3 regions of the Sporosarcina sp. FSL K6-2383 genome follow, and region 2 is predicted to be linked to each of the others. Evidence: predicted binding sites of a transcription regulator. Region 2 holds the regulator's gene; each other region holds the start of a gene.
What was found. Region 2 encodes Rex, which represses fermentation and respiration genes when NADH is low (regulators of the CRP and FNR family bind a similar motif). Its sites were predicted from a motif close to TTGTGAAATATTTCACAA; they were not measured.
Positions count from the first base shown of each region.

Region 1: ric (iron-sulfur cluster repair di-iron protein) is a predicted target of Rex. The motif match lies at 2,278-2,295, and genes of this name have one in related genera.
Region 3: MKZ10_RS11950 (TIGR04053 family radical SAM/SPASM domain-containing protein) is a predicted target of Rex. The motif match lies at 8,896-8,913, and genes of this name have one in related genera.

Region 1 is NZ_CP152017.1:812,252-823,281, forward strand. Features, by position in the region: gene MKZ10_RS04295 (VanZ family protein) at 1-405, shown strand, start outside; gene MKZ10_RS04300 (response regulator transcription factor) at 437-1,129, shown strand; gene MKZ10_RS04305 (ATP-binding protein) at 1,107-2,219, shown strand; gene ric (iron-sulfur cluster repair di-iron protein) at 2,471-3,169, shown strand; gene MKZ10_RS04315 (nitrate reductase subunit alpha) at 3,356-7,042, shown strand; gene narH (nitrate reductase subunit beta) at 7,032-8,633, shown strand; gene narJ (nitrate reductase molybdenum cofactor assembly chaperone) at 8,626-9,195, shown strand; gene narI (respiratory nitrate reductase subunit gamma) at 9,188-9,868, shown strand; gene MKZ10_RS04335 (GAF domain-containing protein) at 9,921-10,385, shown strand; gene MKZ10_RS04340 (sensor histidine kinase) at 10,382-11,030, shown strand, end outside.
Region 2 is NZ_CP152017.1:3,654,031-3,665,060, forward strand. Features, by position in the region: gene groL (chaperonin GroEL) at 1-1,453, opposite strand, end outside; gene groES (co-chaperone GroES) at 1,509-1,793, opposite strand; gene MKZ10_RS18410 (CPBP family intramembrane glutamic endopeptidase) at 2,035-2,781, shown strand; gene tatC (twin-arginine translocase subunit TatC) at 2,822-3,673, opposite strand; gene MKZ10_RS18420 (twin-arginine translocase TatA/TatE family subunit) at 3,691-3,906, opposite strand; gene MKZ10_RS18425 (redox-sensing transcriptional repressor Rex) at 4,001-4,651, opposite strand; gene MKZ10_RS18430 (ABC-F family ATP-binding cassette domain-containing protein) at 4,810-6,741, shown strand; gene tsaD (tRNA (adenosine(37)-N6)-threonylcarbamoyltransferase complex transferase subunit TsaD) at 7,124-8,146, opposite strand; gene rimI (ribosomal protein S18-alanine N-acetyltransferase) at 8,143-8,595, opposite strand; gene tsaB (tRNA (adenosine(37)-N6)-threonylcarbamoyltransferase complex dimerization subunit type 1 TsaB) at 8,588-9,298, opposite strand; gene tsaE (tRNA (adenosine(37)-N6)-threonylcarbamoyltransferase complex ATPase subunit type 1 TsaE) at 9,295-9,747, opposite strand; tRNA gene MKZ10_RS18455 (tRNA-Asp) at 9,908-9,983, opposite strand; rRNA gene rrf (5S ribosomal RNA) at 10,051-10,166, opposite strand; rRNA gene MKZ10_RS18465 (23S ribosomal RNA) at 10,248-11,030, opposite strand, start outside.
Region 3 is NZ_CP152017.1:2,415,192-2,426,221, forward strand. Features, by position in the region: gene MKZ10_RS11910 (Xaa-Pro peptidase family protein) at 1-78, opposite strand, end outside; gene aroQ (type II 3-dehydroquinate dehydratase) at 80-520, opposite strand; gene MKZ10_RS11920 (hypothetical protein) at 582-1,010, opposite strand; gene MKZ10_RS11925 (DUF1385 domain-containing protein) at 1,142-2,125, shown strand; gene MKZ10_RS11930 (vitamin B12-dependent ribonucleotide reductase) at 2,171-4,732, opposite strand; gene MKZ10_RS11935 (biotin/lipoate A/B protein ligase family protein) at 4,913-5,749, opposite strand; gene MKZ10_RS11940 (rhodanese-like domain-containing protein) at 5,899-6,228, shown strand; gene hemG (protoporphyrinogen oxidase) at 6,285-7,712, opposite strand; gene MKZ10_RS11950 (TIGR04053 family radical SAM/SPASM domain-containing protein) at 7,742-8,821, opposite strand; gene gcvPB (aminomethyl-transferring glycine dehydrogenase subunit GcvPB) at 8,996-10,453, opposite strand; gene gcvPA (aminomethyl-transferring glycine dehydrogenase subunit GcvPA) at 10,446-11,030, opposite strand, start outside.

The DNA.
Region 1 (11,030 bases), 830 kb from region 2:
GTGTTTTTTCCTATTGAAGTGAATATTGGGAAGTATGCTAATTTAACACCGTGGTATAAGTCTATTAACTTTATCCCTGTGTTAACAATAGATATACCAACTTTTATATTGAATATAATTATGCTGGTTCCTTTTGGTATGTATTTACCGTTATTGAGTAATAAATATCAATCGGTTAAAAAGGTTGCTTTTATGGGACTATCTATCAGCTTATCTTTTGAAGTGACACAGGTTCTAATTAGAATAATACTTGGAAATGGGCGTAGTACAGATATTAATGATTTGATTGCGAATACATTAGGGACTGTGATAGGATTTTTAATAATAAGTGAAATATCAAAAAACTCATTTGTTTATACTGTTTTACAGAAACTAAGACTGGAGAATAGTGTTCAAAGACATTAACGCGTTTATCCTGAAAAGGGGGCAAGACATATTGGGGAATAGTATCCTAATTGTTGACGATGATAGAGAAATTGGAAAGTTAGCGGAAATATACATGAAAAATGAGGGATATCATGTCCTTCAAGCAGGGGATGGATTAGAAGCTTTAAAAATTATGAAGCATAATCCTGTAAACCTCATTATTTTGGATATCATGATGCCGAATATGGATGGACTAGAATTTTGTAAACATATCAGAGTGGATAATCAGGTGCCCATACTAATGCTAAGTGCGAAAGTGCAAGATATGGATAAAATTATAGGACTCATGACGGGCGCAGATGATTATATGTTAAAACCCTTTAATCCATTAGAATTAGTGGCTCGAGTAAAGGCATTGTTACGGAGATCCAACTACGAACCAGTAGGTGTAGACAGGGGTACCATCCGAGCTAACTCACTTGAAATAGATAAGCAATCCCATAGGGTTACGGCGAGTGGAAAAGAAATTAAGCTAACGTCTATTGAATTTGACATCTTATATTTACTCGCAAAAAACAAAGGAACAGTATTCAGTTCTGAAGAGATCTTTGAAAGAGTGTGGAAAGAAGACAGCATGGGTTCGAATAAAACAGTCATGGTTCACATTAAGAATGTACGGGATAAATTCGAATTAGTCATTCCGGGAGAAACAATTATCCAAACTGTTTGGGGAGTGGGCTATAAAATTGAAAAAGATCATTAAGTTCATTTCTATTTGGAAATTATTGATTTATCTAGTGTCTGCAGCGATATTGGCAGGTCTGACTGGTTTTATACTGATTTCTGCTATCTTTTATTTAGAGACGCAATCTTCCCGTTTCTCGGACCTAATTGAATTAGTGGGCACTTTTGGTATAGCGTCATTTGTACTAGGCTATTGTGTATTATTTGTCTTATACTTTTTCCTTTTTATTCATTTTGAACGACAGAAGTATGTTGAATATTTACTAACGAGAATGATTAATGAAATTGAATATATATCAGAAGGCCATTTCAACAAAAAAGTAACAATTGCAGATAATAGTGTACTAGGCGAATTAGGTGCAAAAGTTAATCACATAATTACGCAAGTAGAAAAGTCAGTAGTTGATCAAAAAAAGTCTGCGCAAACAAAAAATGATTTGATTACAAATGTTGCCCATGACCTTCGCTCACCACTAACATCAATTGTTGGCTATTTAGAATTGATAAATGAAGATCGATATAAGAATGAGGTTGAACTGAGATATTTTATTCAAATTATTCATCAAAAATCTAAAGATCTTCACCAATTGATGAATGATCTATTTGAATATACCTTGGTTCAAAATAAAGAGTCTTTAATTAATGAAGTTCCTGTAAATATAGAAGAAATGTTAAATCAATTAGCAGTTCAATTTCAGGTTCAGGTTCATGAGGCGGGTATGGAAATAAGACAATATTTCTCAACTGTAAACCATCCTATTGTGATGGGAGATGGAAATAAATTAGCGAGGATATTTGAAAATCTAATTCAAAATGCCATTCGGTATGGAAAAAATGGAAGGTATATTGATGTTACATTATCTGAATCCGATAAATTAATAGAAATTGAAGTTACAAATTATGGACAAGTCATTCCTGAAATGGACTTGCCTTATATATTTGAGAGATTCTATAGGGTTGAAAAGTCACGTTCCCATCAAACGGGTGGTTCAGGTTTAGGTTTAGCCATTGTGAAAAGTATTGTAGAATTACATGGCGGCAAAATTGAGGTGGATAGCTCATTAGGTGGGACAACCTTTAGAGTAAAGTTCCTGAAAAATGGTTATTAAAAATGTATTGAAGATGAGTGCACTTTTCAATTGTGAAAAATTCATGACAATAGTCGAAATGTGATATATATCACATTCCCTTATACTCGCGTCAATTATGATGGAGATAGTAAGAAAGGTAAGAGTGTTATGTGTGAAAAACGCTATTATTGATATCTAGGGTAATCCCTAGTATGAACAATGGCAGTAAGCACGTATACTTGATAGTGAGAATGATTCTCACTAAATTGATTAGGGGAGGAACAACTATTATGAGTCAACTAACGCTTGAAACACAAGTTTGCGATATCGTCACTGCACTTCCACAAAGTGCGGATCTATTTAGAAGTCTTCGTATCGATTTTTGCTGCGGAGGGAAAATCCCGTTGAAAGATGCGGCAGAAGATCGCAATCTGAATCCAGAAGAAGTATTAGTAAGCATTCAAAAAATAGAAGAAAAACGAGAGCAAGTCGGTAGTACACATCCGACTTCATTCGGCAATAGAACGCTCGTCTCTTACATTCAAGAAAAATACCATGCAGGTTTACGTGAAGAATTACCAGCGCTTACACCGTACATTACGCGAGTCGTTAAGGTTCACGGAGAAAATCATCCGCATCTTGTACGTATCCAAGAAATTTTCAAGGAATTACGTGCTGAGCTTTTAGATCACACGGCGGACGAAGATAAAAATGTCTTCCCAGTCATTCTTGATTTTTTGGAAAATCCAACTCCAGAATTAAAAGAGCAAGTGAAGCCACATGTTATGGAATTAGAAGCAGAGCACGAGCATGCAGGCGAATTATTATTTGAAATCCGAGATTTAACAAATAACTACACACCACCAGAAGAAGCTTGTGGTACGTACCGTGTTGTCTATGCGCGTCTTGCACAGCTTGAAAAAGACACATTTGAACATGTTCACCTTGAAAATAACGTTCTATTCGATCGAGTACGTGCTGCACTTTAATAAATACACTAAAAAAGCTGCCCGCGGGTGGCTTTTTTTGTCTAGTAAGGTAAGTTTATATACGATATAGGACTTTCCCTAATAGGAAGGTGCTGGGTTAATCTTTAGAATTAGGGGTATATGAATGAACGTAATGATGTATCCCCTCATTAAGTTCATTATTCTGAAAAGGAGTGAGTTTTCTCGATGAAGAAAAAAAGTGTACTGAAAAGTGGACTAAGATACTTCAAGCCCGTTGAACGTTACTCAGGAAACTGGTCGATTCTAGAAGAGAAAAGCCGGGATTGGGAGAATATGTATCGCCAACGCTGGTCCCACGACAAGGTAGTTAGAACAACGCATGGCGTCAACTGTACGGGGTCATGTAGTTGGAAAGTGTTTGTGAAAAACGGCATTATTACTTGGGAAAACCAACAGATTGACTACCCTTCCTGTGGTCCTGATATGCCTGAATTTGAACCGCGAGGCTGTCCACGTGGTGCATCGTTTTCGTGGTATGAATACAGTCCACTTCGCGTGAAGTACCCTTACATACGAGGAAAACTGTGGCGGATGTGGGGTCAAGCATTGACTGAAATGAAGGATCCTGTGAAAGCATGGGCAAGCATTGTCGAAGATCCTAAAAAAGCGGATGAATATAAAAAAGCTCGCGGAAAAGGTGGACATGTTCGTGTCAATTGGCGCGATGCTACGATGCTGATTTCTGCACAACTTATTTACACAATTCAAAAATACGGTCCAGACCGCATTGCTGGATTTACGCCAATTCCGGCGATGTCGATGGTTAGTTATGCATCAGGTGCGCGTTTCATCTCCCTTCTTGGTGGAGAAATGCTTAGTTTCTATGACTGGTATGCAGATTTACCACCAGCTTCTCCACAAATTTGGGGTGAGCAGACGGACGTTCCTGAATCGAGTGACTGGTTTAATGCAGGTTATATTATTATGTGGGGATCGAACGTACCCCTAACACGGACGCCAGACGCTCACTTCATGACAGAAGTACGCTACAAAGGAACAAAAGTAGTTTCTGTTGCACCGGACTATGCAGAAAGTGTGACACATGCCGATGACTGGATTGCTGCAAATCCTGGTACAGATGCAGCTGTTGCACAAGCAATGACGCATGTTATTTTAGATGAATTTTATGAGCAACGAAAAGAACCGATGTTCATCAATTATGCGAAGCAGTACACGGATATGCCGTTTTTAATCATGCTAGATGAGCATGAGGGATCGTACAAAGCAGGTCGTTTCCTACGAGCGAGTGACCTGGGTAGTACGTCCGAGCACTCAGAATGGAAGCCAGTTATCTTTGATGAAGCAACAGATGAAATCATTGTTCCAAACGGCACGATGGGACAGCGTTGGGAAGAGGATGCGAAGTGGAATCTAATTCTTGATAACGCAGACGGTACACGTGTTGAGCCTGCATTATCGGTTGCAGACCATGGTGCTGAATGGACAGAAATGGTATTCCCTTATTTCGATAATATTGCCAATGGGACATTTAACCGCCCGATTCCTACGAAGAAAGTAACTTTTGCAGATGGGACAGAAAGACTTGTCGCAACTGTTTACGATTTAATGCTAAGCCAATACGGCGTTCGTCGTATCGATAGCGATCTAGAGGCAAGTGGTTATGACGATGTCAACTCCATTTATACACCTGCTTGGCAGCAAAAAATCACCAATGTTAAACCGGAGCTTGTGATACAAATTGCACGTGAATTTGCGCAGAACTCCCTTGATACGGGTGGTCGTTCTATGATTATTATGGGAGCGGGTATTAACCACTGGTTTAACAGTGACACGATTTACAGATCCATCCTCAATCTCGTAACATTGACAGCTTCACAAGGCGTTAATGGCGGAGGCTGGGCGCATTATGTTGGGCAAGAAAAATGCCGTCCGATTGAAGGTTGGAGCACGATTGCCTTTGCGAGGGATTGGCAGGCACCACCGCGTCTCCAAAATGCAACATCCTTCTTCTACTATGCGACAAATCAGTGGAAGTATGAGGAGGCTGGAGCAGAGGTACTGATGTCACCTACGGCTGGGAAAGCACGTTATGAGCACCCGGCAGATTATAATGTTCTAGCTGCTAGGTTGGGCTGGTTACCATCTTATCCACAGTTTAATAAGAATAGTTTGCTATTTGCTGAAGAAGCAGCGGCATTAGGAAAAACTACGACAGAAGAAATTGTAGGTCATACGCTTGAGCAATTGAAGTCAGGTGATTTGCAATTTGCTGTAGAAGATCCTGACGCACCGGAAAACTTCCCGCGCTCATTATTCATTTGGCGTTCTAATCTGGTATCTAGTTCTGCAAAAGGACAGGAATACTTCATGAAACACCTTTTCGGAGCATCTGATGGATTACTAGCTTCCCCAAATGACGAGGTAAAACCAGAAGAAATGGTATGGCGTGACGAGGTAGAAGGCAAGCTTGATCTTCTTGTTGCATTGGATTTCCGTATGACTGCAACGCCGATGTATGCAGATATCGTTCTTCCAGCAGCGACTTGGTATGAAAAACACGACCTTTCATCAACAGACATGCATCCATTTGTCCATCCGTTCAATCCGGCAGTAGACCCACTGTGGGAATCACGTTCGGACTGGGATATTTACCGTTCGATTGCACAAACATTCTCAGAAATGGCGAAAACTCATTTGCCGGGTGTTTACAAGGATTTGGTAACGACTCCATTGGCGCATGACTCTATTCAGGAAATTGCACAGCCTTACGGTGAAGTGAAAGACTGGAAAAAGGGTGAAGTTGAAGCGATTCCAGGGAAAACAATGCCTGGTATGACGATTGTCGAACGTGATTATACAACTATTTACGATAAATATGTAACGCTTGGTCCTTTATTATCAACAGGAAAAGTCGGTGCGCATGGCGTTAGTTTCTCTGTTGCTGAAGAGTATGAAATGATGAAAGGTATCAATGGCACTTATTTTGATGAAACCATCAAAAATGGGCTGCCAAAATTGCATACAGCGAAACATGCTGCTGAAGCAATGCTGACATTATCATCTGCTACAAATGGTCGGGTGTCACAAAAGGCATACGAAGCGGCAGAACATGATTCGGGCGTTGAGTTAAAAGATATTTCGGCAGATAGGGCGGCAGAACGCTTTACTTTTGCTAGTATTACCGCACAGCCTCGGGAAGTTATTCCGACGCCAGTGTTCAGTGGATCTAATAAGATGGGACGTCGATATTCACCATTTACAACGAATATCGAGCGACTCGTTCCGTTCCGCACACTGACAGGAAGACAGCATTTCTATATTGACCATGAGCTATTCCTTGATTTTGGTGAAGCATTACCGGTTTACAAACCAACATTGCCACCAATGGTATTTGGACCACGTGATAAGCAAATTGTTGGCGGACAAGATTCTCTAGTTTTAAGATATTTAACGCCGCATGGTAAGTGGAATATTCACTCTACCTATCAGGATAATCAGCATATGCTGACGCTATTCCGCGGAGGTCCAACAGTATGGATTTCTAATGAAGATGCAGAAGAGCATGATATTGACGATAATCAGTGGTTAGAAGTTTACAATCGAAACGGAGTTGTAACAGCGCGGGCAGTTGTCAGTCATAGAATGCCAAAAGGTACGATGTTCATGTATCACGCACAGGATAAGCATATCCAAGTACCTGGTTCTGAAATTACAGAAGAACGCGGTGGAAGCCATAATGCTCCAACACGCATTCATATGAAACCAACACAAATGGTTGGTGGTTACGCTCAGCTAAGTTATGGATTTAACTATTACGGACCAATCGGAAATCAGCGGGATGTTTACGTCGCAGTCCGCAAGATGAAGGAGGTAAATTGGCTTGAAAATTAAAGCACAAGTTGCAATGGTTATGAATCTAGACAAATGTATTGGCTGTCATACATGTAGTGTTACATGTAAAACGACTTGGACAAACCGCGAAGGTGCGGAGTATATGTGGTTTAACAACGTAGAAACAAAACCGGGAATTGGTTATCCAAAACGTTGGGAAGACCAAGAGCTTTATAAAGGTGGTTGGAAGCTGAATAACGGCAAATTGGAATTGAAATCAGGTTCTAAACTGTCGAAAATTGCCTTAGGGAAAATCTTCTATAACCCAGACATGCCAGAAATGAAGGACTATTATGAGCCTTGGACGTATGACTATGAAAAATTAACGATGGCGGGCGATAGTGAGCATACACCTGTTGCACGTGCAAAGTCAGTTATTTCAGGTGAATATATGGATCTTGAGTGGGGCCCTAACTGGGAAGATCAGTTAGCGGGAGCGCATATTACAGGCCCATTGGACCCGAATATCGAAAAGATTGAAGAGGATATCAAGTTCAACTTTGAGCAGGCGTTTATGATGTACTTGCCACGTCTTTGTGAGCACTGCTTAAATCCAAGTTGCGTAGCATCATGCCCATCGGGTGCAATTTACAAACGTGATGAGGATGGTATTGTCCTTGTCGACCAAGATGCATGTCGTGGTTGGCGCTATTGCATGACGGGTTGCCCGTACAAGAAAGTGTACTTCAATTGGAAAACAAATAAAGCGGAGAAATGTACATTCTGCTTCCCACGCATTGAGTCAGGACTACCAACAGTTTGTTCTGAAACATGTACGGGACGAATTCGTTATTTGGGTGTACTTCTATATGACGCTGACCGTGTACTTGAAGCAGCTTCAACACCAGATGAAAAAGATTTGTACAAAGCTCAATGTGATTTGTTCTTAGATCCGAATGATCCAGAAGTAATGGAGCAAGCAAGGAAAGATGGCATTTCGGAAGAGTGGATTGAGGCGGCACAAAACTCACCTGTTTATAAACTGGCAATCGAGTATAAGCTTGCATTCCCGCTTCATCCAGAATACAGAACGTTACCAATGGTTTGGTATGTGCCACCACTTAGCCCGATCATGAACTACTTTGAAGGGAAAGATTCTATCAAAAATCCTGATATGATTTTCCCTGCAATTGATGAAATGCGGATTCCGATTCAATATCTTGCGAATATGCTAACAGCTGGAGATGCTGAAACGGTGAAGCAAGGCTTACAAAGAATGGCTATGATGCGCTCTTATATGCGTGCAGTGTCATCTGGTAAGGAATTTGATGAATCACGCCTAGAGCGTGTTGGACTTACGGCTCACCAAACAAAACAAATGTATCGTCTACTCGCGATTGCAAAATACGAGGATCGCTTTGTGATTCCAACTGCTCATAAAGAAGGTCACATGAATATGTACCGTTCACAAGGGTCTGCTGGTTATACAGAAATGGGTGGGGATTACGCTATGGATTCATCTCCAACTCAATTCAGCTATACGGGTATAGCGGATAGTACGGACTGTGATGGATGTAGCGCGGTAGAACCGACGAAATCAGGTAAAGAAATCTATGAAGAGAACTTCTATGGAGGGATTTGGCGTGATTGATCTGAAGAAATTATACGAAGTAAAGCAAAATTTTGGTTTCTTCGCAGATCAGCTGTCTTATCCTGAAAAGCTTACATTTCATCCGTCGGTATTGGAGGAGTCATTTGACTCTTCCGACCCGGCTTACGCCGATATAAAAGTATTTTGGGATTTGATGCATGATTATAGCCTCGATGAAATCCAAGAGATGTATACGTACACATTTGATTTTCAAACAGAAACGACGTTGTTCATGACATATGTAAAATATGCGGATGCTAAAGAACGCGGTCAAATGCTGGCGAAACTGAAAGTGTTGTATGAAATGTTTGGATTAAATATGCCGGAAGGCGAGTTGTCTGATTTTTTACCGCTCATGTGTGAGTTCATCTATGCGGCTGAATGGTTAGGCGACCCAAGAGCACAACAAAGTTTTTCTATGCTTTTGGCGGTTATGGAAGATGGAACATACAATTTAATGAAAGCACTCGAGAAACATAACAGTCCTTATTTCCATTTAATTAGGGGGATGAGGGAGACATTTAAGTCTTGTATCCGTCAGGAGGAAGTAGCCAATGACTAGTCAATTTTTATGGGTCATTTTCCCTTATGCTTGTATAGTGACATTTATTGTCGGACATATATTCAGGTATCGAAATGATAAATTTGGTTGGACAGCAAAATCAAGTGAATTTATCGAGAAAAAGCAGTTAATGATTGGTAGTGTCCTTTTTCATATCGGGATTATCCCTGTAATTGGTGGGCATATTATGGGACTTGGTGTTCCGAAGGAATGGACACAGGCACTTGGTGTTAGTGATCATTTGTATCATACAGGAGCGATTTGGATTGGCGGATTTTTTGGTTTTGTTACATTGGCAGGAATGCTTATTTTAACAGCTCGTCGCTTTATGTTGAAAAATGTCCGCAAGCTGTCGTCTGCTTCTGATTTGATTGTTAATACACTGTTACTAGTTATTGTTTTGTTAGGGATTTATAGTGTTGTTGCGACAACTGCTACACAGCCTGATTTTGATTATCGTGATTCGATTTCGGTTTGGTTCCGTTCGTTGCTCATTTTACGTCCAGAAGCAAATCTGATGACAGTTGTTCCATTAGCTTTTCAGTTGCATATATTATCCGGCTTCCTTATTTTTGCAATGTGGCCATTTACAAGGCTTGTTCACGTTTGGAGTGTTCCGTTGAATTATGTTGGAAGAAGCTATATCCTATATAGAAAGAATAAAGTGAATTGATGGAGAGAAAAGGCCGTAACAGCCTTTTTTTTCTATGTAGGGAGTATAGATTATGGATGGATTAAGTATTTTTAAATACCAAGAGGAAATCGAGTGCTTGAAAGCTCAATGTGGTTTCGACTTTGTTGGAGTGGCGCTTGTACAATCAGCTGCACGCCATTTTGAACTTAGATGGGAGTTTGTAACGGGTAATCAAAGTGACCGTTATCGAAGAATTGTTTTACAAACCGGAAAAGGTGTTGCTGGACATGTTTTCAAGACGGGTAAACCGTTTCTTGTGGAGGACGTGGAAGAGAAGCTTGGGGAGAAAAACTTATTTAATTATCCAATTGTTGTTTCAGAAGGACTGAAGAGTTTCGGTGCAATTCCCTTATACAAATACAACTGGGTTAAAGGTGTGTTACTCATCGGATATCGTGACGGAAAGAAATTAACGCCACAAGAATTTGATGAGTTTAAAGAAGTAATTGGTTCAAGATTTGGTCCATTTTACAACAGGGAGAAGGTGAAGGATTGATACGCATAGAAGATTTTCAGTTAACCGATTTGTTGATGAAAATGTATGACAATTCAGCTGAAGCTATCTTCTTTTTTGATCGTCATCGAAAGGTGATTTCGATGAATACCGCTGCTGAGCTTATTTTAGATCCTGAAGTGCTCGACCGTATGGCGGCGGGGGATAGTGAAGCCATTTGTTTGTCTTGTAAAGGTTATACGAGCGAACAGGAGCTGCGAACATGCTTAGCATGTTATATCAAAAACCCTCAACAAGATTTAAGTTCGTTCCAGGTGTACTTAGATACAAAAGGAAAAGGAGTTATCCCGTATACGGGTAGCTACCAAACCATTGATGAAGAAAATGGTATCCGTGTTTTTATGCTTCGTGATTTGACGAAGCAGTATAAAACGCAGGAATCATTAAACCAAAAAATGATGATGAAAAATATTATAAAAGCGCAGGAAGATGAACGGAAACGGATTTCTAGAGAGCTTCATGATAGTGTCGCGCAAGAAATGCTGAGCTCATTGGTTGAATTACGCGTGTTGAAATATATGAATATCGATACAGAGGTACTGAAGAAAGTCCAACAGACGGAAGGTTCGCTGATGAGGCTATTAGATGATATCCGTCATCTTTCCGTTGAATTACGCCCCGCAACTT
Region 2 (11,030 bases):
CCCAAGTACCTTCTGCAGCGTTGAAGCCAATGCCAACTTCTTCACGTTTGAGACGGTCAACAACGATTGAGCCTTCAAGGCCTGCGTTGTTAGCGATTTGACGAACTGGCTCTTCAAGTGCACGAAGAACGATTTTCACGCCTGTTGCTACGTCGCCTTCTACAGACTCTAGTAACGCTTCTACTTTGCTGTAGACGTTAACAAGTGCCGTACCACCACCAGAAACGATACCTTCTTCGACAGCTGCACGTGTAGAGTTCAATGCGTCTTCGATGCGAAGTTTACGTTCTTTTAGTTCTGTTTCAGTTGCCGCTCCAACTTTGATGACGGCAACGCCGCCTGCTAATTTCGCAAGACGTTCTTGCAATTTCTCTTTATCGAATTCAGATGTAGATTCTTCAAGTTGAACGCGGATTTGGTTAACGCGTCCTGCAATCACTTCAGAGTTGCCGCTACCTTCGACGATTGTCGTGTTGTCTTTCGTTACAACGACTTTCGCTGCGTGTCCAAGTTGCGTAATATCTGCTGATTTAAGGTCAAGGCCTAAATCTTCTGTAATGACTTGACCACCTGTTAGTACTGCGATGTCTTCTAGCATTGCTTTACGGCGGTCACCGAAGCCTGGAGCTTTTACTGCAACAGCATTGAATGTACCACGAAGTTTGTTCACAACAAGTGTTGCTAGCGCTTCGCCTTCAACGTCTTCTGCAATCATTAGAAGTGGTTTACCTTGTTGAACGACTTGTTCAAGAACAGGAAGAATTTCCTGGATGTTTGTAATCTTTTTATCTGTAATTAAAATGTATGGGTTATCGAGAACTGCTTCCATTTTGTCTGTATCTGTTGCCATATAAGCAGACGCATAGCCACGGTCGAATTGCATACCTTCTACGACATCTAGTTCAGTCGTGAAGCCTTTCGATTCTTCAATTGTGATAACACCATCGTTACCAACACGCTCCATTGCTTCAGCGATCAATTGTCCGACTTCCTCGTCGCCAGAAGAGATAGCCGCAACTTGCGCAATTTCTTCTTTCCCTTGGATTTCATCGGAAATATCTTGTAATCCTTCAATCGCAGCGATAACCGCTTTTTCGATTCCTTTACGGATACCGACAGGGTTTGCGCCAGCTGTAACGTTTTTCAAACCTTCACGGATCATTGCTTGCGCTAGAACCGTTGCAGTTGTTGTACCGTCACCTGCGATTTCGTTCGTTTTCGAAGCGACTTCTGCTACGAGTTTAGCACCCATATTTTCAAATGCATCTTCTAATTCGATTTCTTTTGCGATTGTCACACCATCGTTTGTAATAAGTGGTGAACCGAATTTCTTTTCAAGAACAACGTTACGTCCTTTAGGTCCAAGTGTTACTTTTACAGCATCTGCTAATGTATCAACACCACGAAGCATTGCGCTACGTGCGTCTTCATTGAATTTAATTTGTTTAGCCATTTATAAGTTCCCTCCTGATTTTCGTGTATTTGTAAATTAACCGATTGGTAGCTTATTAGCCGATAATCGCTAAAATGTCGCTTTCACGCAGGATCAGATATTCGTTACCTTCATATTTCACTTCAGTACCAGCATATTTTGAGAAGATGATCCGATCGCCTTCTTTAACTTCCAGGTCGATGCGCTGGCCATTTTCAAGCACACGTCCAGTACCTGCCGCAATAACTTTACCTTCTTGCGGTTTCTCTTTCGCGGAATCCGGTATTACAATACCGCTTGATGTTTTTTCTTCTGCCTCGATCAATTCGATTAAGATACGGTCACCTAATGGTTTCAACAAGTAAAACAACCTCCTCAAAGTAATTTCTACATTTTTAGCACTCGGTAGATGTGAGTGCTAACACATTTCCTATCATAATGAATATTTGCATTAATTGCAAGCGAAATACTTTCAATTACGCTACAGTGTAGTTGCGTCGAGAGTTCACACTTCCTATTGATTCGAGTTAAACATTTCTCTTTGCTTATCTGGCTTTAAACAGCTAAAATTAACCTCAGCCACAGTTGAAAGGGTGGGTTCGTTGAAAAACTGGAAAATCTCTTTATGGCTCTTAGCAACATATGCAGCCATGCATATGGGTAGTATCTTTTTAAGCCAAGGTTTGTTTGACTACTTCCCCTGGAATGAACAATATAGTGAAAAAGACATTGCCTATCGCGCAAGCGCTTGGGCATTGTTCATCAGCAATGCTCTTGCGGCCATTGTATTTTTGGCATTCATCTTTCGCAATAAAAAGTTCTTCCATATTTTCAAAGGAAAAAAATCTACAACCGGCAATGCGATTCTTTGGGGAATCATCGGTTTCTTCCTCGTTATGGGAGGACAAATGCTCGCTGGTATGATTGAAGGCTTGTTTGGCATCACGCCGGGGTCTGATAATACGGCTATACTCAGTGACATTGCAAAAGTATCCCCTATCATCATTCTTTCAATCGTCTTATTTGCACCATTCCTAGAAGAAATAGTGTTTAGACGCATTCTTTTTGGTGGAATTTATCAAAAAACAAATTTCTGGGTTGCCGCCATTGCCAGTGCCCTGATTTTTGCTGCAGTGCATAACGAGCTTGAGCATCTTTTAGTCTACATGGCGCCCGGACTCATATTCTCTTATCTGTACTATCGAACCAAACGACTGCTGACACCAATGATTGCCCACCTACTCATGAATGGCTTCGTCGTCATTGCCAATCTAAACCTCGAGAAACTTCAAAAATATCTCGAAGAGCTAGAAAGTTTAAAGCAAGGAATTATCATCTTTTTCCAATAAAAAAATCTTCCTTACCGAAATTTTCGGTTGGAAGACTTTTTTATTGTTGCTCCTGTTGACCCATCACTTCGTCAATTTGTCGCTGTTGCTCTGCACGAACTTCTTCTAACTGTCGCTCTCGCTCTGCCAGCTCTTCATCCGACTTCCGTTGCTTTTCTGCCTTCAAATATTTTCGATAGCCAAATTTGGATATGAAAATACTGATTTCATAGAGCGCAAACAATGGAACGGTCACGAATAAGTGAGAAAACAAATCAGGCGGTGTAATAAAGGCTGCAATGACGAACAGTACGAAATAAGCATACTTTCGAATTTTCACCAATGTTGCCGGATCCAAAATACCAAGTCTTGTTAAAAATAGCAGGACAATCGGCAACTGGAAAACGATACCGAATGGTATGAGTAATTGAAACAAGAATGAGAAATACTCATTAATGCCAATTGTTTGGGTAATGCCCAAATCTGACGATAAATTCACCATGAACTTCATCACATATGGCAATAGTACAAAATAGGCAAACGAAATCCCCCCGACAAATAGGAAGAACGTGTACGGGATATAACTCAACGTTGCACGTCGTTCCGTTTCATGTAACCCAGGCGAGATGAACGCCCATAACTGATACATAGTAACCGGTGAAACAATAATGACCGCAACAAAAATAATCACTTTCAAGTAGATCATAATAGGATCGAGCACACTGAATGCATTTAACGTAGTACCATCAACTAATCCGTCATGCTCCAAAAACTGAAATTGCAAAAATTGTATGATTGGCTTGGCGATGAAAAATCCGCCTATTATTGCAACAACAAAGAAAACGACGATTACCATCAGCCGTTTTCTAATTTCATCTATATGTTCAATGATTGTTAAGTTTTTTTCTGCCATTGGACAAACATCCTAACTTACTTCACTTCTTCTTTCTTAACTTCCACTTGCAATACTTCTGCTTTTTTGTCTTCTACTTTCTTTACGTCGTCATTTTCTACGAGACCTTTCGTCGCGTTTTTAAATTCACGCAATGAAGAACCGAACGCCTTCCCAATCTCAGGCAACTTCTTTGGACCGAAAACAAGCAACGCAATAATTGCGATAATGACTAAACTCATTGGACCTGGCATCTCAGACACCTCCCTCGTAGTAGAAGGACTAAACCATCCCTCATTCTGCTATCCATTTTACACGAAAACAGCTTGTATTACTATTATTGGGCCATTATAATTGTGAATTTTTGACGTCATTTTTCATGAAATAAATGAGTGTCTGTAACTCTACAGATAAATCAATCGTATGGACACGCACTTCATCAGGTGCCGTCAAGCGGACTGGTGTAAAGTTCAAAATCCCTTTAATCCCTGCCTCCACCAGCTTATCGGTAACATCCTGCGCTACCCGTGATGGTACTGTCAGAATGACAAGATCAATGCCTAGTTCAACAATTTTTTCACTAATTGTATCTGGGTGAAACACAGGAATGCCACTCAACATTTTTCCCCCTGCCGGAGCTTTTGGATCAAACGCTACGACAATACGTGTATTATGGTTTTTATGAAAATTATACTTTAAAAAAGCACTACCCAAACTGCCCACACCAATGAGTGCAACATCCGTTCCTTCATCCTGATCAAGAATCTGACGGAAAAATTCGACAAGATAATGCACATCATAGCCATATCCTTTGCGGCCAAGCGCCCCAAAATGGGAGAAGTCTCGCCGGATTGTTGCCGCATCAATTTTCATCGCTTCACTTAATTCACTTGAAGATACACGTTTCTTCCCTAAATTTGCGAAGTTTTGAAGAAATCTATAATAGAGAGGCAACCGCTTTGATGTCGCCTGTGGTATTTTTGGCGTTTCTTCTATCATTGTATAGCCTCCCGAACCTACTCATTCATTACAACCTGGCACAACAGCGGCCAAACATAAACCGATTCTATCGTACAGTAGATACAGAAGGTTGTAAAGTCGACCGTTGCACGCTTCGAGCCATTCCAGTAAACTAAAGTAGAATAGAGGTGTTCGATATGATTGTATTACAAGTGAACGGACTGACAAAATCATTCTCAGGAACCAATATATTAGAAAATATTCGACTCGAAGTCCAACACCGTGACCGCGTTGCACTCGTTGGACGTAACGGAGCAGGCAAGTCGACACTTCTGAAAATAATTGCTGGTGAAATGACAGCAGACTCAGGCGATTTAATTATCCCGAAAGACGTTAGAATTGGTTATCTTGAACAGCATAGTGGTATCGACTCTTCCTTGTCTGTCTGGCAAGAAATGATGACCGTCTTCGAACCACTTCATAATATGGAAAGACGGCTACGGACACTTGAGGTGCAGATGGCTGACCCGGCTGTATACGACAACCCAACAGACTATGAACGGGTAATGTCAGAGTATGACGCCCTTCAAATCGAGTTCAAGGATTCTGGTGGCTATCAATATGAGTCAGACACGCGCTCCGTTCTACACGGTATGCGCTTTTATCCCGACGATTATGAAAAAAGCGTCAGCCTTCTATCTGGAGGCCAAAAGACACGCTTAGCACTTGCGAAAATGCTGCTTAGCAAGCCTGATCTTCTCATCCTTGATGAGCCGACAAACCATCTCGATATCGAAACGCTCGGCTGGCTGGAAAAATACCTCGTTTCTTATGAGGGTGCCATTTTAATTGTTTCACACGACCGCTATTTCCTGGATGAAATCGTGACAATCGTCTATGAAGTTTCTAGGCGTAAAGTGGCGAAGTATATAGGTAATTACAGTGCTTATCTCGACGAAAAATCGAAGAATTACGAACGTGATCAAAAGCTTTTTGAAAAGGACATGAGTGAGAAAGCGAAACTCGAAGATTTCGTCCAGCGCAACATTGCTCGTGCATCGACTTCTAAAATGGCGAAGAGCCGTCGCAAACAGCTCGAACGGACAGACTGGATGGATTCGCCTGACGGAGACGAAAAATCAGCTAGCTTTAGCTTTTCAATTGACCGCCCGAGTGGTAATGATGTGTTAGCGCTCGACAATGTTGCGATTGGCTATAACGATACCCCTGTATCAACAGGCATCAACCTGCGTGTCTACAAGCAAGACCGTATTGCTATCATCGGACCGAATGGCGTCGGCAAGTCAACATTGCTGAAAACACTCGTCAAAACAAATGAAGCCATTGCAGGCTTGATACGTTATGGGACAAACGTTCAATTTGGTTATTATGATCAGGAACAAGCTACACTAATTGGGACTAGCACTGTTCTTCAGGAATTATGGAATGATTGGCCGATGATGAATGAAAAAGATGTGCGCTCTGTGCTAGGTCGCTTTTTATTTACAGGCGAAGATGTGGATAAGCCCGTCACTTCCTTATCAGGTGGCGAAAAAGCACGACTATCACTTGCTAAGCTAATGCTCGAAAAATCGAATACACTCGTTCTCGATGAGCCAACAAACCATCTGGACTTAGACAGCAAAGAAATTCTCGAAAATGCATTGGATGATTTCCCAGGTACACTCATCTTCGTATCACATGACCGTTACTTTATTAACCGTATCGCAACAAAAGTCATTGACATTAGTGCAACAGGTGCTGTCGAGTATCTCGGCGATTACGATTATTTTGTGGAGAAGAAGTTGGAACAGCAAGAGTTGCTTGACGAGGCGAATCTCACGAAAGCAACTACAATACCTTTACAAGGCAGAAAGAACGAAGAAGATAAAGAACTGAAAAAGCAGGAAAGAAAACTGACGAGGTCGATTGCAGAGCTTGAAGCGGAGCTATCCGGGTTAGACGAAGCGATAGCATCCCTGCAAGACGAACTTGTTACGCCTGAATATGCAGATGATCACGTGAAGCTAATGGAGCTACAAGCACAAATCGATGCACATCAGATGGATCATGATAACAAATCAGAAGATTGGTTGCTCCTTCAAGAAGAATTGGAATCCCTTTCTTAAAGAGTAGTGATTTTAACGCACCACATCGAATCGATAGCACCGATTCAATGTGGTGCGTTGTCGTTTCGGCTGTCGGAATATGATAGATAATCTTCAGCATTGTTTTTCTCGGGAAATTATTTCCCACAATCTTATACACAATTAAAATGTTGATAGAATGGGATACAAACAATGTTATGCACATTATCCACAGGTTCTCTATTTTTTATACACAAAGTTATCCTGTCATCAACGTTATGAAATGTACAATTTCATATGTTATGCACAACTTGTCCACAGATTGTGCATAAGTACGAATGTTCCCTCTTGACAACTCAGAAATTATTCCAACATAAAAACACGAAAATTGTTGTTTAATGACAATTTTCGTATTTACATTTATTTATTGATTCCACGAAGCGAGTGGCATACCTGGCTTGCCATTCATCGAAAGATTTCCACGTATTCCATCTACAAACATCGCTGCTCCTGCGGCCGCAATCATGGCTGCATTATCTGTACAAAGAGTAATTGGTGGGACATAAAAGGGAATTTCCTCTTGCTTAAATGCCTGTTCTAGTGATGCACGCAAGCCTTTGTTTGCTGCAACACCACCAGCCGCAATCACTTGCTTCACCCCATACTCCTTCGCTGCCTTTAATGCTTTCGTCGTCAGCACCTCAACGACACTCGCCTGAAAGCCAGCTGCAACATGAGCTGGATTAATCTGTTCTCCACGCTGTTCAAGATTATGTTTATAATTAATAACGGACGACTTAAGCCCACTAAAACTAAAATCATACGAATCTGACTCAAGCCACGCCCTTGGAAAAGATATTTCCGCATCACTTTCTGCCGCTAATCGGTCAATTTCTGGTCCACCAGGATAAGGAAGTCCAAGCACGCGAGCGACCTTATCGTAGGCTTCACCAGCAGCGTCATCTCGTGTCTCTCCAATAAGTTTGAATGACCCGTGTCGTTCCATTAGTACAAGCTCCGTATGCCCTCCAGAAACGATGAGTGCTAGCAACGGAAACTCCATTGGTTGCATTAACTCATTCGCGTAAATATGACCCGCAATATGATGAACACCAACAATCGGCAAACCATTGGCAAAGGCAAAAGCTTTAGCTGCATTGACACCGATTAATAATGCCCCTACTAGTCCTGGTCCTTCTGTTACAGCAACTGCATCCAGCTGTGCAGGAACTAATCCAGCTTCCGCAAGCGCTTCTTCAATGACCAACGTAATCTGTTCTACATGATGTCTCGATGCTATTTCAGGCACAACACCACCAAATCGTTTCTGGCTTACAATTTGGGAAGCAACAACATTTGAAATAATCTCCGTTCCATTTTTTACAATGGAAGCAGCTGTTTCATCACAGCTTGTTTCAATCCCTAATATATAGTTATCTGTCATCATTTGAACTCCACCCACATGACGAGCGCATCTTCATGGTCGTCTGTATAATAGTTTTTTCGTATTCCACCATCCTGGAAACCAAGCTTACGATACAAATTTTGTGCAGTATCATTCGTCAAGCGCACTTCAAGCGTCATCAACCGAACTTCCATCTGTTCGCAAAGTGTCATTGCTTCCCTCATTAGGGCTTCACCAATCCCATTGCCCCGCATATGCGGACGTACAGCTACATTCGTAATATGACACTCATCCAATACAATCCACATACCACAATGACCAATAACCTCTTGGCCATCGACTGCAACGACATAATGCGCATAGTCATTCCCCGTCATCTCATGCTCAAAAACTTCCATCGTCCATGGTATCGCAAAAGACTCTTGCTCAATTTCCACAACGGCAGGAATATCTTCTATCGTCATTTTTCTATATTGAATATCTTTACTCACTGGCTTTTTCCTTCCCCTGCTCTTTCAACCAATTCGCCTCTGCCTCGGCAATACGGCGATATTCTGGAACAAATGCATGTACATCTGTTTCTGGTGCCGACTGAGCTGCAATATAAATGAGTGAAGAAGCACGCGGCAAATTGAGATGGAGCGGCGCTATTTCGGCTCGTTCACCAAGTCGTTTAACAATCTGCTGTTCATGCATAGCCGTATCCTTCCCGACAAATAACAATGGACCTTCTTGCTTCTCCAACTGCTGGATTAATTCTTCTAAAGAATAATGACCATCCTCTATAACTTCCATCAGCTTTCCAGCATCCAAGCGATAAGCGCCTGCATAAACATTATTTCTTCTAGCATCGACAATTGGACAAATTAAACCTGTAAAAAATAATGCATTAGTAGCCAATACCTTCAGGCTAGAAACACCAACGAGTGGTTTGCCAAGTGTCCAAGCCAATGTTTTCGCAATCGTCACACCTATACGCACACCTGTATAAGAACCCGGTCCTTCCGAAACAGCAATGGCATCAATATTTGCTGGTTCAAGTCCAGCCTTTGCCAGCAACTCTTCAATAGCCGGCATTGCGCGTAATGAGTGGTTAACGGCCATTGCAGATATTTCCTCCACCAACAATTCTCCATCCCTCACAACCGCAACTGAAAGTGGTGTATTAGCTGTATCTATCCCAAGCCAAATCATAAGAAAATCCCCTCACAAATCTTTTCATATCGTTCACCTATCGGCTTCAATGTAATCTTCCGCTGATTCCCGCCTCCATGAACGAGTCGAATTTCCAAACGGTCCGAGGGCAAATCCTCCTCAATCAAATGTGCCCATTCAATAACGGATATTGCATCCCCGTAAAACAATTCATCCCAACCAAGATCTTCATCACTATCAGCCAAACGGTAAACATCTAAGTGATTGAAAGGGTAATTCCCTTCATACTGCTTTAAAATCGTAAATGTTGGACTATTAACCGTTCGAGTAACTCCTAAACCTCTCGCCAGCGCCTTTGTAAACGTCGTTTTACCAGCACCAAGATCACCCTCCAGAGTAAGTACATCCGGTGGTGAAAGAAGTGCAGCCAACTTTACCGCTAACTGCTCTGTTTCAGCAACAGAATTGACTTCAATTTCCCTAATCATACGATTTTTCCTTTCCACTGCTTTGCTATAGTGTACCGAAAATGGCGCCCATCGGAAAGTATAGATGCTTAATGCTCCATTTTCAGTCGTTGTTTGTAAGTAACAAAAAAAACCGACTCTGGAATAAATCCCTAGAATCGGTTTGTAAATTAAAATTAAATGGCGGTCCCGACCGGGATCGAACCGGCGATCTCCTGCGTGACAGGCAGGCATGTTAACCGCTACACCACGGGACCTAAATAGGTAATACTTGTTCGACATTGTAAAAATCCTTTACACATTTAAGTCGAAATAAATGTGTAAGCCCGGCGACGTCCTACTCTTGCAGGGGGAAACCCCCAACTACCATCGGCGCTGAAGAGCTTAACTTCCGTGTTCGGGATGGGAACGGGTGTGACCTCTTCGCCTTCGTCACCAGACTATGTTGAGCTTGTTCACTCAAAACTGAATAATACGACAGTGTGTTTCACAAATCAGGGCCAACCTGCCCTTTTTACTAGAAGGTTAAGTCCTCGTTCGATTAGTATCTGTCAGCTCCACACGTCGCCGCGCTTCCACCCCAGACCTATCAACCTCATCTTCTTTGAGGGAACTTACTTACTTGCGTAATGGGAAATCTCATCTCGAGGGGGGCTTCATGCTTAGATGCTTTCAGCATTTATCCCGTCCACACATAGCTACCCAGCGATGCCTTTGGCAAGACAACTGGTACACCAGCGGTGTGTCCATCCCGGTCCTCTCGTACTAAGGACAGCTCCTCTCAAATTTCCTGCGCCCGCGACGGATAGGGACCGAACTGTCTCACGACGTTCTGAACCCAGCTCGCGTACCGCTTTAATGGGCGAACAGCCCAACCCTTGGGACCGACTACAGCCCCAGGATGCGATGAGCCGACATCGAGGTGCCAAACCTCCCCGTCGATGTGGACTCTTGGGGGAGATAAGCCTGTTATCCCCGGGGTAGCTTTTATCCGTTGAGCGATGGCCCTTCCATGCGGAACCACCGGATCACTAAGCCCGTCTTTCGACCCTGCTCGACTTGTAGGTCTCGCAGTCAAGCTCCCTTATGCCTTTGCACTCTACGAATGATGTCCAACCATTCTGAGGGAACCTTTGGGCGCCTCCGTTACTCTTTAGGAGGCGACCGCCCCAGTCAAACTGTCCACCTGACACTGTCTCCTGCCCCGATAAGGGGCATGGGTTAGAAGTCCAATACAGCCAGGGTAGTATCCCACCAACGCCTCCTCCGAAGCTGGCGCTCCGGAATCTTAGGCTCCTACCTAT
Region 3 (11,030 bases), 1.2 Mb from region 2:
ATTGAATTCATTCGTAACAAGTAGCGCATCAATCTCTTGTTCTTTTAGTAACTCACGTAATTTTACTAGTTTCATCATGTCATACCCCTTTTCCTCGGAGGAGAAAGGCTTGGATGGCGAGTGCGTATCCGTCCGTGCCGAATCCGGACAGTTGGCCGACGCAGACCGGCGCAATGACTGACGTCTGTCTGAACGGTTCTCGGCTATGTATGTTCGAAATATGGATTTCGATAACAGGTACTTGAATTGAAGCGATCGCATCACGTAAAGCAATGCTATAATGCGTAAATGCTCCCGGATTGAAGACGATTCCATCAAGACCGACCTCTTCAGCTTCATGGATCTTGTCGATTAAAGCTCCTTCGACATTCGATTGAAAAAATGCTAGCTCCACCCCATGCTCAGTTGCAGCGGCTTCTAATTTACGCTCGACATCCTCCAATGTTTCCTCTCCATAAATATCCGGTTCCCTTTTCCCAAGCCTGTTTAAATTAGGTCCGTTCAGAATTAGCAATTTCACCCCGTACCATTCCCCTCATCTTTTTCTTTCCTATTTTATCATATCGCGGTTGTCTAGCAACTCATTTCATACTTTCCCCTGAAAGTTTCTTCATAAATACTGCTGTTCCCGTGAGAAATCGCAGAACAATGGCGATGATTGAGAGAAATGGTATCGAGACAGATTTAATAGCATCGAATGGAGTTTTAGGGGAGGTGATTGTCCATTCAATCGCGAAAACAGCGATAATTGCAATGGCTAGCGCCGAGATAGATGGCGGAATAGACGTTGTAAATGACACGGCGAAATAGAGAATGGCGAAAGTGACTATCAGTACTATAAAAAGGAGTCCCCATTGGATGACGATAGGAGCCGATTCGAACAGCATCCCTTTTTCTACCCACCCGATAGGCGACCAGCTAATGAAGTTAAAAAGATGTAAAAACTTAAGTGATAACGCAGTGAATATAGCACTAAAAAACGCCGTCCATAGTAAAGTTTTATTCAACATAGACATCCCTCCTGTCTAAAGTGTCGGACGGTTCACTATTTTTTAAACATCAATTGTGGAGTGTACAGCTGTTTTTTAGTATAATGGTAAAATAGATTATAGCTGAGACAAAAGAAAGTGTGGGAATGACTATGGGAAAAGAACAACAAGCTCCTACTTATGGGGGTCAAGCACTCGTTGAAGGGGTTATGTTCGCTAGTAAGGATCATACTGTAACGGCCATTAGACGCAAGGATGATTCAATTGATTACTATCATCTACCGAAAGAAAAGAATACAACGCGTATGAAATTAAAGAAAATTCCATTCGTTAGAGGCATTGTTGCTTTAATTGAATCGGCAGGGATTGGCTCGCGTCATTTGACATTTTCCAGTGAACGTTATGATGTCATGCCTGGAGAAGAAGTCGAACAACCTGAAGAAACGTCCAAATTGGCGATGGTACTAGGTGTGGCCGCAGTTGGCGTATTGTCATTTCTGTTCGGTAAATTCGTTTTCACACTTGTACCCGTTTTCTTGGCGCAAGCTTTGCAATTTATAGCGCCCGGAAAACCTGCACAAATCTTACTGGAAAGTCTGTTCAAGCTTATTTTATTGCTGACATATATTTCACTAATTTCACTAACACCGCTCATTAAACGTGTCTTTCAATACCACGGTGCAGAACATAAGGTCATCAATGCTTACGAGAATAATTTACCGCTGACAGTAGAAAATGTTCAAGCGCAATCCAGGTTGCATTTCCGCTGCGGTAGTAGTTTTATGCTCTTTACGGTCATTGTCGGGATGTTTATTTACTTCCTTGTACCAGCTGATCCGTTCTGGCTACGCATCGTCAACAGGATTTTGCTTATCCCAGTCGTACTTGGTATTTCTTTTGAAGTTTTGCAGGTAACAAATTCGCTACGAAATATTCCTGTGTTGAAATATTTAGGCTACCCAGGGTTATGGTTACAACTATTGACGACAAAAGAGCCCGATAATCAACAGGTCGAAGTGGCGATTGCCTCTTTCGAGAAATTATTAGAAGTTGAAGAATTCGGGGTTGAAGTGTTGGAAGTAGCTGCTAAGGCAGATACGACTCCTACGATTGATGAAACAGTTGCTGTAAATTAATAAAACGGAAGGCGCCTTAATTGGCACCTTCCGTTTTTCATTTACTTATAAACCGCATTTCAATTGTGCGTTACAGTTTGTACATGTGTTACAGCCGCCCATTTCCTCGACGGTTCCTTGACGACACACTGGGCATGTATCGCCAACTTCGGAGCCAATTGTGACATTAGTGGATCGCAAATCTTGAATCGTGTTGACTAACACAACTTTCGGCTGTTCAACAACTTCTTCTACATAATTCGATTCCATGTCATTTTCTTCGGCCTTTAGCGTTAACACCTGCGAGTCGCGGCTACCATCTACATAGACAGTACCACCCTTCGCTCCGCCTTTATACAGACGCTCATAGACACTCTCAACCTGCTCGACTGTATAACCACGTGGCGCGTTAACTGTCTTGGAGATGGAACTATCTATCCAGCGTTGAATGATACACTGCACATCCGCATGTGCCTCTGGTGCAAGACTCATCGAAGAGATGAACCATTCCGGCAAGTTGTCCGGATCTACTTCAGGATTACGTTGTAAATATTCCTCTACAATACCTGCTTTAACCTCAATAAATTTCCCAAGGCGTCCGCTACGATAATAGGTAAAGGAAAAGTATGGTTCTAATCCAGTACTGACGCCAACCATAGTTCCAGTGGACCCTGTAGGTGCAACTGTTAATAAATGAGAATTTCGTATACCGTATTTCAAAATAGATTGGCGAATATCCTCAGGCATTTTCTTCATGAAGCCTGTGTTGATGAATGCATTGCGAAGAGCTACTGTTTCTTCATCTGATTTACCGACGAGGAATGGGAAGCTCCCTTTTTCTTTTGCAAGCTCAACCGACTCACGGTAAGCCGTTGTGGCAATTGCTTCGAATACATTATCAACGAGTTCGTTACCTTCTACTGAACCGTATTCTTTCTCACAATAAATCAGTAAATCAGCAAGACCCATCACACCGAGTCCTACACGACGTTCTCCGAGGGCTTGTACTTTATTGTCTTCAAGGAAATAAGGCGTGGCATCGATAACATTGTCCTGCATACGAACGCCAACTCGTACTGTTTCCTTCAATTTTTCATAGTTAACTGTTTTCGTTTCTTTATTTGCAAATTCAGCAAGGTTTACAGCAGCTAAATTGCACACACTATATGGTGCAAGGGGTTGTTCACCACACGGGTTTGTTGCTACGACTTGCTGGCCATATGCTTTTGCATTTGTTTCGTTGTTGGCATTGTCAATGAAGAAAATACCTGGTTCTGCAGAATATGTTGCACAAATATTAATCAAATCCCATAGCGCACGTGCTTTGATCGTTCGGTAGACGCGTACAGCGAATCCTTGACGCTCCCATTCACGAACATCCCCAACTTTATGCCACTCTTCATTGTAAGCTGCCATTTCTTCTGGCGAATACTTCTCAACTGCTGGGAACCGTAGCTCGTAATCTGCATCCTGTTCAACAGCTTCCATAAAATCATCCGTCAGAGTGACCGAAATATTTGCACCTGTGAGGAATTCTAAGTTATGTACGGAATACGTCCCACCATCGCGTAGTTTCGATTCAGCATCGCGCATGATTGCTTCGTTGAAGCCGCCCATTCCTGGGATTGTTCGGTAATTTAATAGACCTTGATACATCGCTTCCTCTTGTACAGTTAGCGGTTTAAATTTCAATTTTTCACTTGCGAGTTTTTTAATCAGCTCGTCTTCTGTATGTTCCAGAAGGTAACGGAGAATCCGCGGATTCTGCATTTTCGAGATGATAAATTCATAAATGTCAGGGTGCCAATCCGCAAGCATGATCATCTGGGCCCCGCGTCGACTTCCACCTTGTTCGACAAGATGTGTCAATTTCGCAATATCGTCCAGCCATGATACCGATCCAGACGACTTGCCGTTTACGCCGCGCGCCAACGTGTTGCGTGGGCGCAATGTAGAACCATTTGTCCCAACTCCGCCGCCTCGACTCATAATCTCCATCACCTGTTTACGATGATCAGAAATTCCTTCGCGTGAGTCTGCCACAAACGGCATCACATAACAGTTGAAAAATGTCACTTCCGTATCCGATCCAGCCCCGTAGAGCACACGCCCAGCTGGGATAAAATTCAAATTAGACAGCTGGTCATAAAAGCGATCAAACGACTCCTTACGCTTGTCCTCTGTCGTTTCAACGGAAGCAAGCCCCGTCGCGTTCCGCTTTGCAATTTGCTCATAAAAAACTTCAAGCGGCTTTTCAATCACATCGATTGGTCGAGTCACGATGCCCTCTTCCTGTTCTTCCGGATTATCAATTGCAGACCGGAATTCTTTTTCAATCCAAATATCTGCCTTACCACTCTTCGCATCAATTGCGGTAATAAATCCAAGTCCACGCGCCGGGAACTTCGGATCCTCCTTCACCGTCAGAACGACAAAATCACCAATTTTAAGCGTTTTTTTCGCAGTATCCTTGAATGAATACCGGTCAATCATAACGAGTCTAGATACCCCGCTATGTTCAATTTTCATATCTGGGGTAATGGTATGCACTTGCGGAAATTTCGCAATATCTGCATTCAGTTGCACCTTATCTAAAATTGGCTCTTGATGCTTTGAAACAATAACCATTTAAGCACCCTCCTTTTCAAATTTCACTAATTAATACAACATGTTGTGTTAATCTTCTCTATTAATCTACTACATCTTGAATCACTCTTCAATATCGATGTTTTTACATTTTCCGACAATCTCTTTATCTACGCCATTCTACTAAGTTTTATTACAAAAAATAGCCCGAAAGTTATAGGCTCACTTTTTAAAAGTCCAGTCATCATTAGCATATTTTTTTCGTTCGATATCGTGTACAAATTCAAGCTGTCGCTCGCTTAATTGTAATGGCTCCAGTTGCATATCAAGCGCAGCTTCAAATCCTTGTGCAAATGCCTCCACACATTCCTCTACAGACACCGTTCGTTTCATCAGACGATCAATTGCAACCGCCTTTTCTGGCAAACTGGCACGCATTCGTTCGCGCTGTTCTTCCGACCTAAATTTAAATAGTGACACGAGTTTATTTTCATCAAGACTCAAAAGTATCGCACCATGCTGCAAAATAACACCTTTTTGCCTCGTCTGTGCACTGCCTGCCACTTTCTTTCCTTCAACAACTAGCTCATACCAGCTCGGCGCATCAAAGCACACCGCGCTTTTCGGATTTTTTAAATCATCAGTTTGCTGAATCGTTTGCGGAACTGAAAATTGTGCATCAAGACCTAAATTCCGAAAACCTTCCAGCACACCGCCTGAAATAACCCGATAAGCCTCCGTCACCGTTTCCGGCATATCAGGATAACTCTCAGAGACAATCACGCTATATGTAAGTTCATGCTCATGCAGAACGCCTCGTCCCCCAGTCGGACGCCTCACGAAGCCGAGACCGTGTTTACGTACTTCATCCATCTCAATTTCTTTGTCAACACTTTGAAAATATCCAATCGATAATGTTGCCGGTTGCCATTCGTAAAACCGCAACACCGGACCGATTTCCCCTTTGCTATGCCATTCCAACAATGCCTCGTCCAGCGCCATATTGAACGAAGCGCTACATTTCCCCGAATTAATGAAGTGCCAAATCGTTTTTTTCATCCGAATTCTCCCTCCACAACGAATTTCATTTTATCATTCCCATTGAACTAGTGCCACCTAATCTTTATAATAGAAAAGTAGAGAGAAAGGGGAAAGTTGTTGTGAATTTAATTATTTTAGGAGTTGCTACAGTTCTATTGATTGGATACATGGTCATAACGATGCTACGTCTTCGAAAAGCCGTTACCAATTTAACACAAGATCAGTTTATCGAGGGCTACCGAAAGGCACAGCTCATTGATGTACGCGAGACGAAAGATTTTGACGCTGGCCATATTTTGGGTGCTCGTAATATCCCATACTCTCAGTTCCGTCAACGTTTCAAAGAAATCCGCTCGGACAAGCCTGTCTACCTATACGACCAAAACGGTGGTAAAAGCGCACGGGCTGCATTATTTTTAAAGAAAAAAGATTACAAGCATTTATTCCATCTTCAAGGTGGCTTCCGCTTATGGACGGGTAAAGTAAAAAGTAAATAACAATAAGGAGAGGCCGCCACGGCTTCTCCTTATTGTTATTTAAATATTTATAGCTTCTACTGCTCTAAATATGCCGCCAACTGCTCAGCAGCCTCTCTCCCTTGCCGAATACAATCCGGGACTCCAACACCCTCGTAGCCAGCCCCGCAGAGGTAAACGCCAGGACTATGGACGGCAAGATCTGCCCTTACCTTTTTCAACTCCTCGACATGCTTTACTGGATACTGTGGCATCGAGTGTTCTAGCCGAGTAATTTCATGAAATAATGGCTGAGCTTGGATACCCATAATCTCTTCCAAATCTTTTAACGCAGCTACTACGAGTTGCTCGTCAGATAGGTGAACCCACTCCTCCGCACCTCCACGCCCAATGTAACAGCGCAGTAATACTTTGCCTTCCGGTGCTGTATGAAGCCATTTAGAAGAACTCCATGTGCAAGCTGTTAACATGCGCCCTTCTTTGCGGGGGATCAGAAAACCAGAACCGTTTAATGGAAATGTGAAATCTTCAGCATCAAAAGCGAGTACGATATTCGCAACAGACACATAGTTAATTTTCTCTAACCACTGTAACGAAGAACTAATTGGTAATAACTTCGCCGTTTGATGAGTAGGTAAAGCCATAATAAGCCCATCTGCCTGTAACTGTTGCTCGTCATCCAAGCAAACTTTATAGCCCTGTCTATCTTGAATAATCGTTTGCACACCTTTCCCAGCAATCAGTTGAATCGACTCCAATTCTGCTAACAGTCGATCAACCAACGAAATCATCCCATTACGGAACGTTAGAAACATACTTTTCTGCGCAATTTCAGGCAAACCTTTCATACTAGGTGCTGGTTTTTGTTTATTTGCCAACATCCCTATAATCAAACTTCGATGCGTTTGCTCCATTGCTGCAAAATGCGGAAAAGTTGCTTGTAAGCTTAACGAATGTGTGTCTCCTGCGTAAATCCCACCCAATAACGGCTCTGTGATATGTTCTAGCACTTCCTTACCCAAACGACGTTGGATGAAATGACCTAATGCTTCATCTTCCATCCCTTTCTTTTTAGGCAAGCATAGATCCATAGCAGCTCGAATTTTCCCTGCAGGCGATATGAGCTTCGTTTTCATAAACGGCGTTAATTCTGTCGGAATACCTAGCATAAGTCCAGGCGGCATCTTATGCAATTTACCTTTATGTACTATATAATTTGTCTTGGCTTGGGGATTCGTCGCCGTCAGTTCATCTTCGATTCCTAATTCCTTAATCAGTGTCATAATAGGCATTTTACGTGCTAAAAAAGACTCCGGACCTTGTTCAATAATGAACTCTTCACGATGCAATGTCCGTATTTTACCACCAAACGTCTGACTTTTTTCAATTAAAGTTAGCTCAACAGGAATTTTTCGTTCATCAAACCATTTTTTCGTATAAAAAGCAGCGCTTAGCCCTGTAATGCCACCACCCACAATAATAATCTTCCTTTTCGTATTCTCCACTTAGCATCCACCTTTCAACATCAAGCATTTTAGCGAAGTGCTTTTGGAATATATGAGCAAGATGGATCGCTTTCCAAGTAATCACCCGTCATTGCATAGGCTCTCGCACGCGAACCACCGCACATATGCTTAAACTCACAAACACCACATTTACCTTTCAATAACGACTTATCTCGTAACTGTTTCATAACTGGTGAATTTTGATAAATATCGGAAAGTGATTGTTCACGAACATTACCGCAAACGACCGGTAAAAAACCACTTGGATAGACATCTCCCGTATGACTAATAAAGACAAAACCGTCTCCATCATTAACAAATTTTGGTGCACGACCTAATAAGTCAGAGCGCTTTGCAATACCACTTTCCCCCAGCCTCTCTTTTTCTTGATGAAACACACGTCTATAATGAGGCGCTTCCGTCGTCTTCACACCATAAGGCATTTTTTGTTGAATTTGATATAACCATTTCATCACTTCTTCGTGCTCTTCCGGACTCACCATATCCTTCTCCATACCGCGTCCTGTTGGCACTAGGAAGAATGTACTCCATAGTACTGTCCCCATCTCTTTCACCTTCTCAGCAATCGCTTCAAGATCATGGAGATTATATTTCGATATGGTTGTATTCACTTGAATCGGGATATTTAGTTCCTTTAAGAACTCAATCCCTTTCATCGTTCGATCATAAGATCCTTTCGTTCCACGGAAATGGTCATGAATTTCTGCGCAAGAGCCATCCAAACTAAATGCCCATCTCGATAAACCAACATCTTTTGCCTTCTGAATGGCTTCCTTCGTTACTTTCGGCGTTGCACTTGGCGTCATAGAAACAGGAAGATTTCTCTCTTCAATCGCATATTTTGCAAGATCAAATAAATCAGGACGCATCAATGGGTCGCCACCCGTAAAAACAAATAGTGGATTATTCATGGCTGCAATCTCATCAATTAGTTTTTTTCCTTCTTCAAATGATAATTGACGAGGATCAGCCTTATATTGCGCTTCCGCCCTACAGTGCAAACACTTTAAAGCACAGGCTCGTGTCACTTCCCATATAACAATAAACGGGTTTACATCGTAATTAACCTCTTCTTTGATAGATATCATCTTAAACGCTCCTTTAGTATGATATATCTTGATTGAAACTACATCATTAGCATAGTACTAAGCTAGAACGTCCCTTGTGATATTTATCACAAGAATTTAATGGGATGTGTACGTTTCGTCACAAACACGACAAAAAAGCACAGCGCAAGGCTATGCTTTTTCATAATAAGATTATTATTTTGTATAACGTAATACCGGCTGACGAGCTGCCTTCGTTTCATCTAAACGATTAATGACCGTCGTATGTGGTGCATTTTGAACGATTTCAGGGTTTTCTTCAACTTCTTTGGCAATTTGGATAAGTGCATCACAAAATGCATCGAGCGTTTCTTTCGATTCTGTTTCTGTCGGCTCAATCATCATGCCTTCCTCAACATTTAGCGGGAAGTAGATTGTTGGCGGATGATAGCCAAAGTCAAGTAGTCGTTTTGCCATATCAAGTGTACGAACGCCTAATTTCTTCTGGCGACGACCTGAAAGCACAAATTCATGCTTACAATGGCGGTTATATGGTAGGTCGAAGTAAGGCTCAAGCCGACGCATCATATAGTTGGCATTCAATACCGCATATTCCGTAACAGCTTTCAAGCCGTCCGGTCCCATTGAACGGATATAAGTATACGCACGCAGATAAATGCCAAAGTTACCATAGAACGGCTTCACACGGCCAATCGTTTGTGGAATATTGTAATCGAATGTGTATACATCGGCTTTTTTCACAAGCACTGGTTTTGGCAAGAAAGGAGCCAAGTCCGCCTTAACACCAACTGGACCTGAACCAGGACCACCACCACCGTGAGGACCTGTAAATGTTTTGTGTAAATTTAAGTGAACCGCATCAAAGCCCATGTCACCAGGACGCGCCTTAGACATAACCGCATTCAAGTTCGCTCCATCATAGTACAATTTCCCACCAACAGCGTGAACGATTTCAGCCATTTCAAGAATATCTTCCTCAAAAAGTCCAAGCGTATTCGGGTTTGTCAGCATCAATGCCGCAGTATCTGATCCAACAACACGCTTCAAGTCTTCCAAGTCAACAAGTCCATGTTCATTCGACTTCACTGTAACCGTTTCAAAGCCTGCAACCGTTGCGGATGCTGGGTTTGTTCCGTGAGCAGAGTCTGGAACAAGTACTTTTGTGCGGTGGAAGTCTCCGTTTGCTTCATGGAACGCACGAATCATCATCAATGCTGTCCATTCGCCATGTGCTCCAGCAGCTGGCTGAAGTGTGACTTCATCCATTCCTGTGATTTCAACAAGATGCTCTTGCAAATCATACATAATTTCCATTGCACCTTGTACAGTCGACTCATCTTGCAATGGATGAATGTTAGCAAATCCAGGGAAACGTGCAACAAATTCATTGATTTTCGGATTGTATTTCATCGTACAAGATCCTAGTGGGTAAAATCCTGTATCTACACCATGGTTACGGTTAGACAACGCTGTGTAATGGCGCATTATATCAAGCTCAGACACTTCTGGAAGCTCTGCTGCTTCTTCGCGAATAAATCCTGCTGGCAATAAATCTGACAGATCCAATTCAGGCACATCTAATTCTGGAAGACTGTAGCCAATTCGTCCTTCTTTCGTTAATTCAAAAATTAACGGCTGATTATCTTTATGCATGAAGGGCCTCCATTTCCTGCACAAGTGCATCGATTTCTTCTTTTGTACGTTGTTCCGTCACAGCAACCAATGCGTGATTCGCAAATGCCGGATATGTTAAACCAAGGTCATAACCACCAAGAATGCCTTTTGTGAAGAGGTGTGCATTGACTTCTTTGACCGATTTTTTGCAATTAACGACGATTTCATTAAAATGAGCACCGCCAAATAATACTTCAAAGCCAGCTTTTTCAAATGCATCCTTAGCATAGCGTGTTTTCACGATATTTTGATAGGCAATTTCCTGCGCACCCATTTTACCAAGTGCCGTCATCGCAACAGATGCAGCAAGTGCATTCAACGCTTGGTTTGAACAGATATTAGATGTCGCTTTATCACGACGAATATGCTGCTCACGTGCTTGCAATGTCAATACATAACCACGTCGTCCTTCGTCGTCCGTTGTTTCTCCCACAAGACGTCCTGGAACTTTACGCATCAATTTTTTCGTCACAGCGAAATAACCACAGTGTGGTCCACCGAAAGCTTCTGGAATCCCAAATGGTTGTGCATCACCAACTGTAATATCAGCACCCAA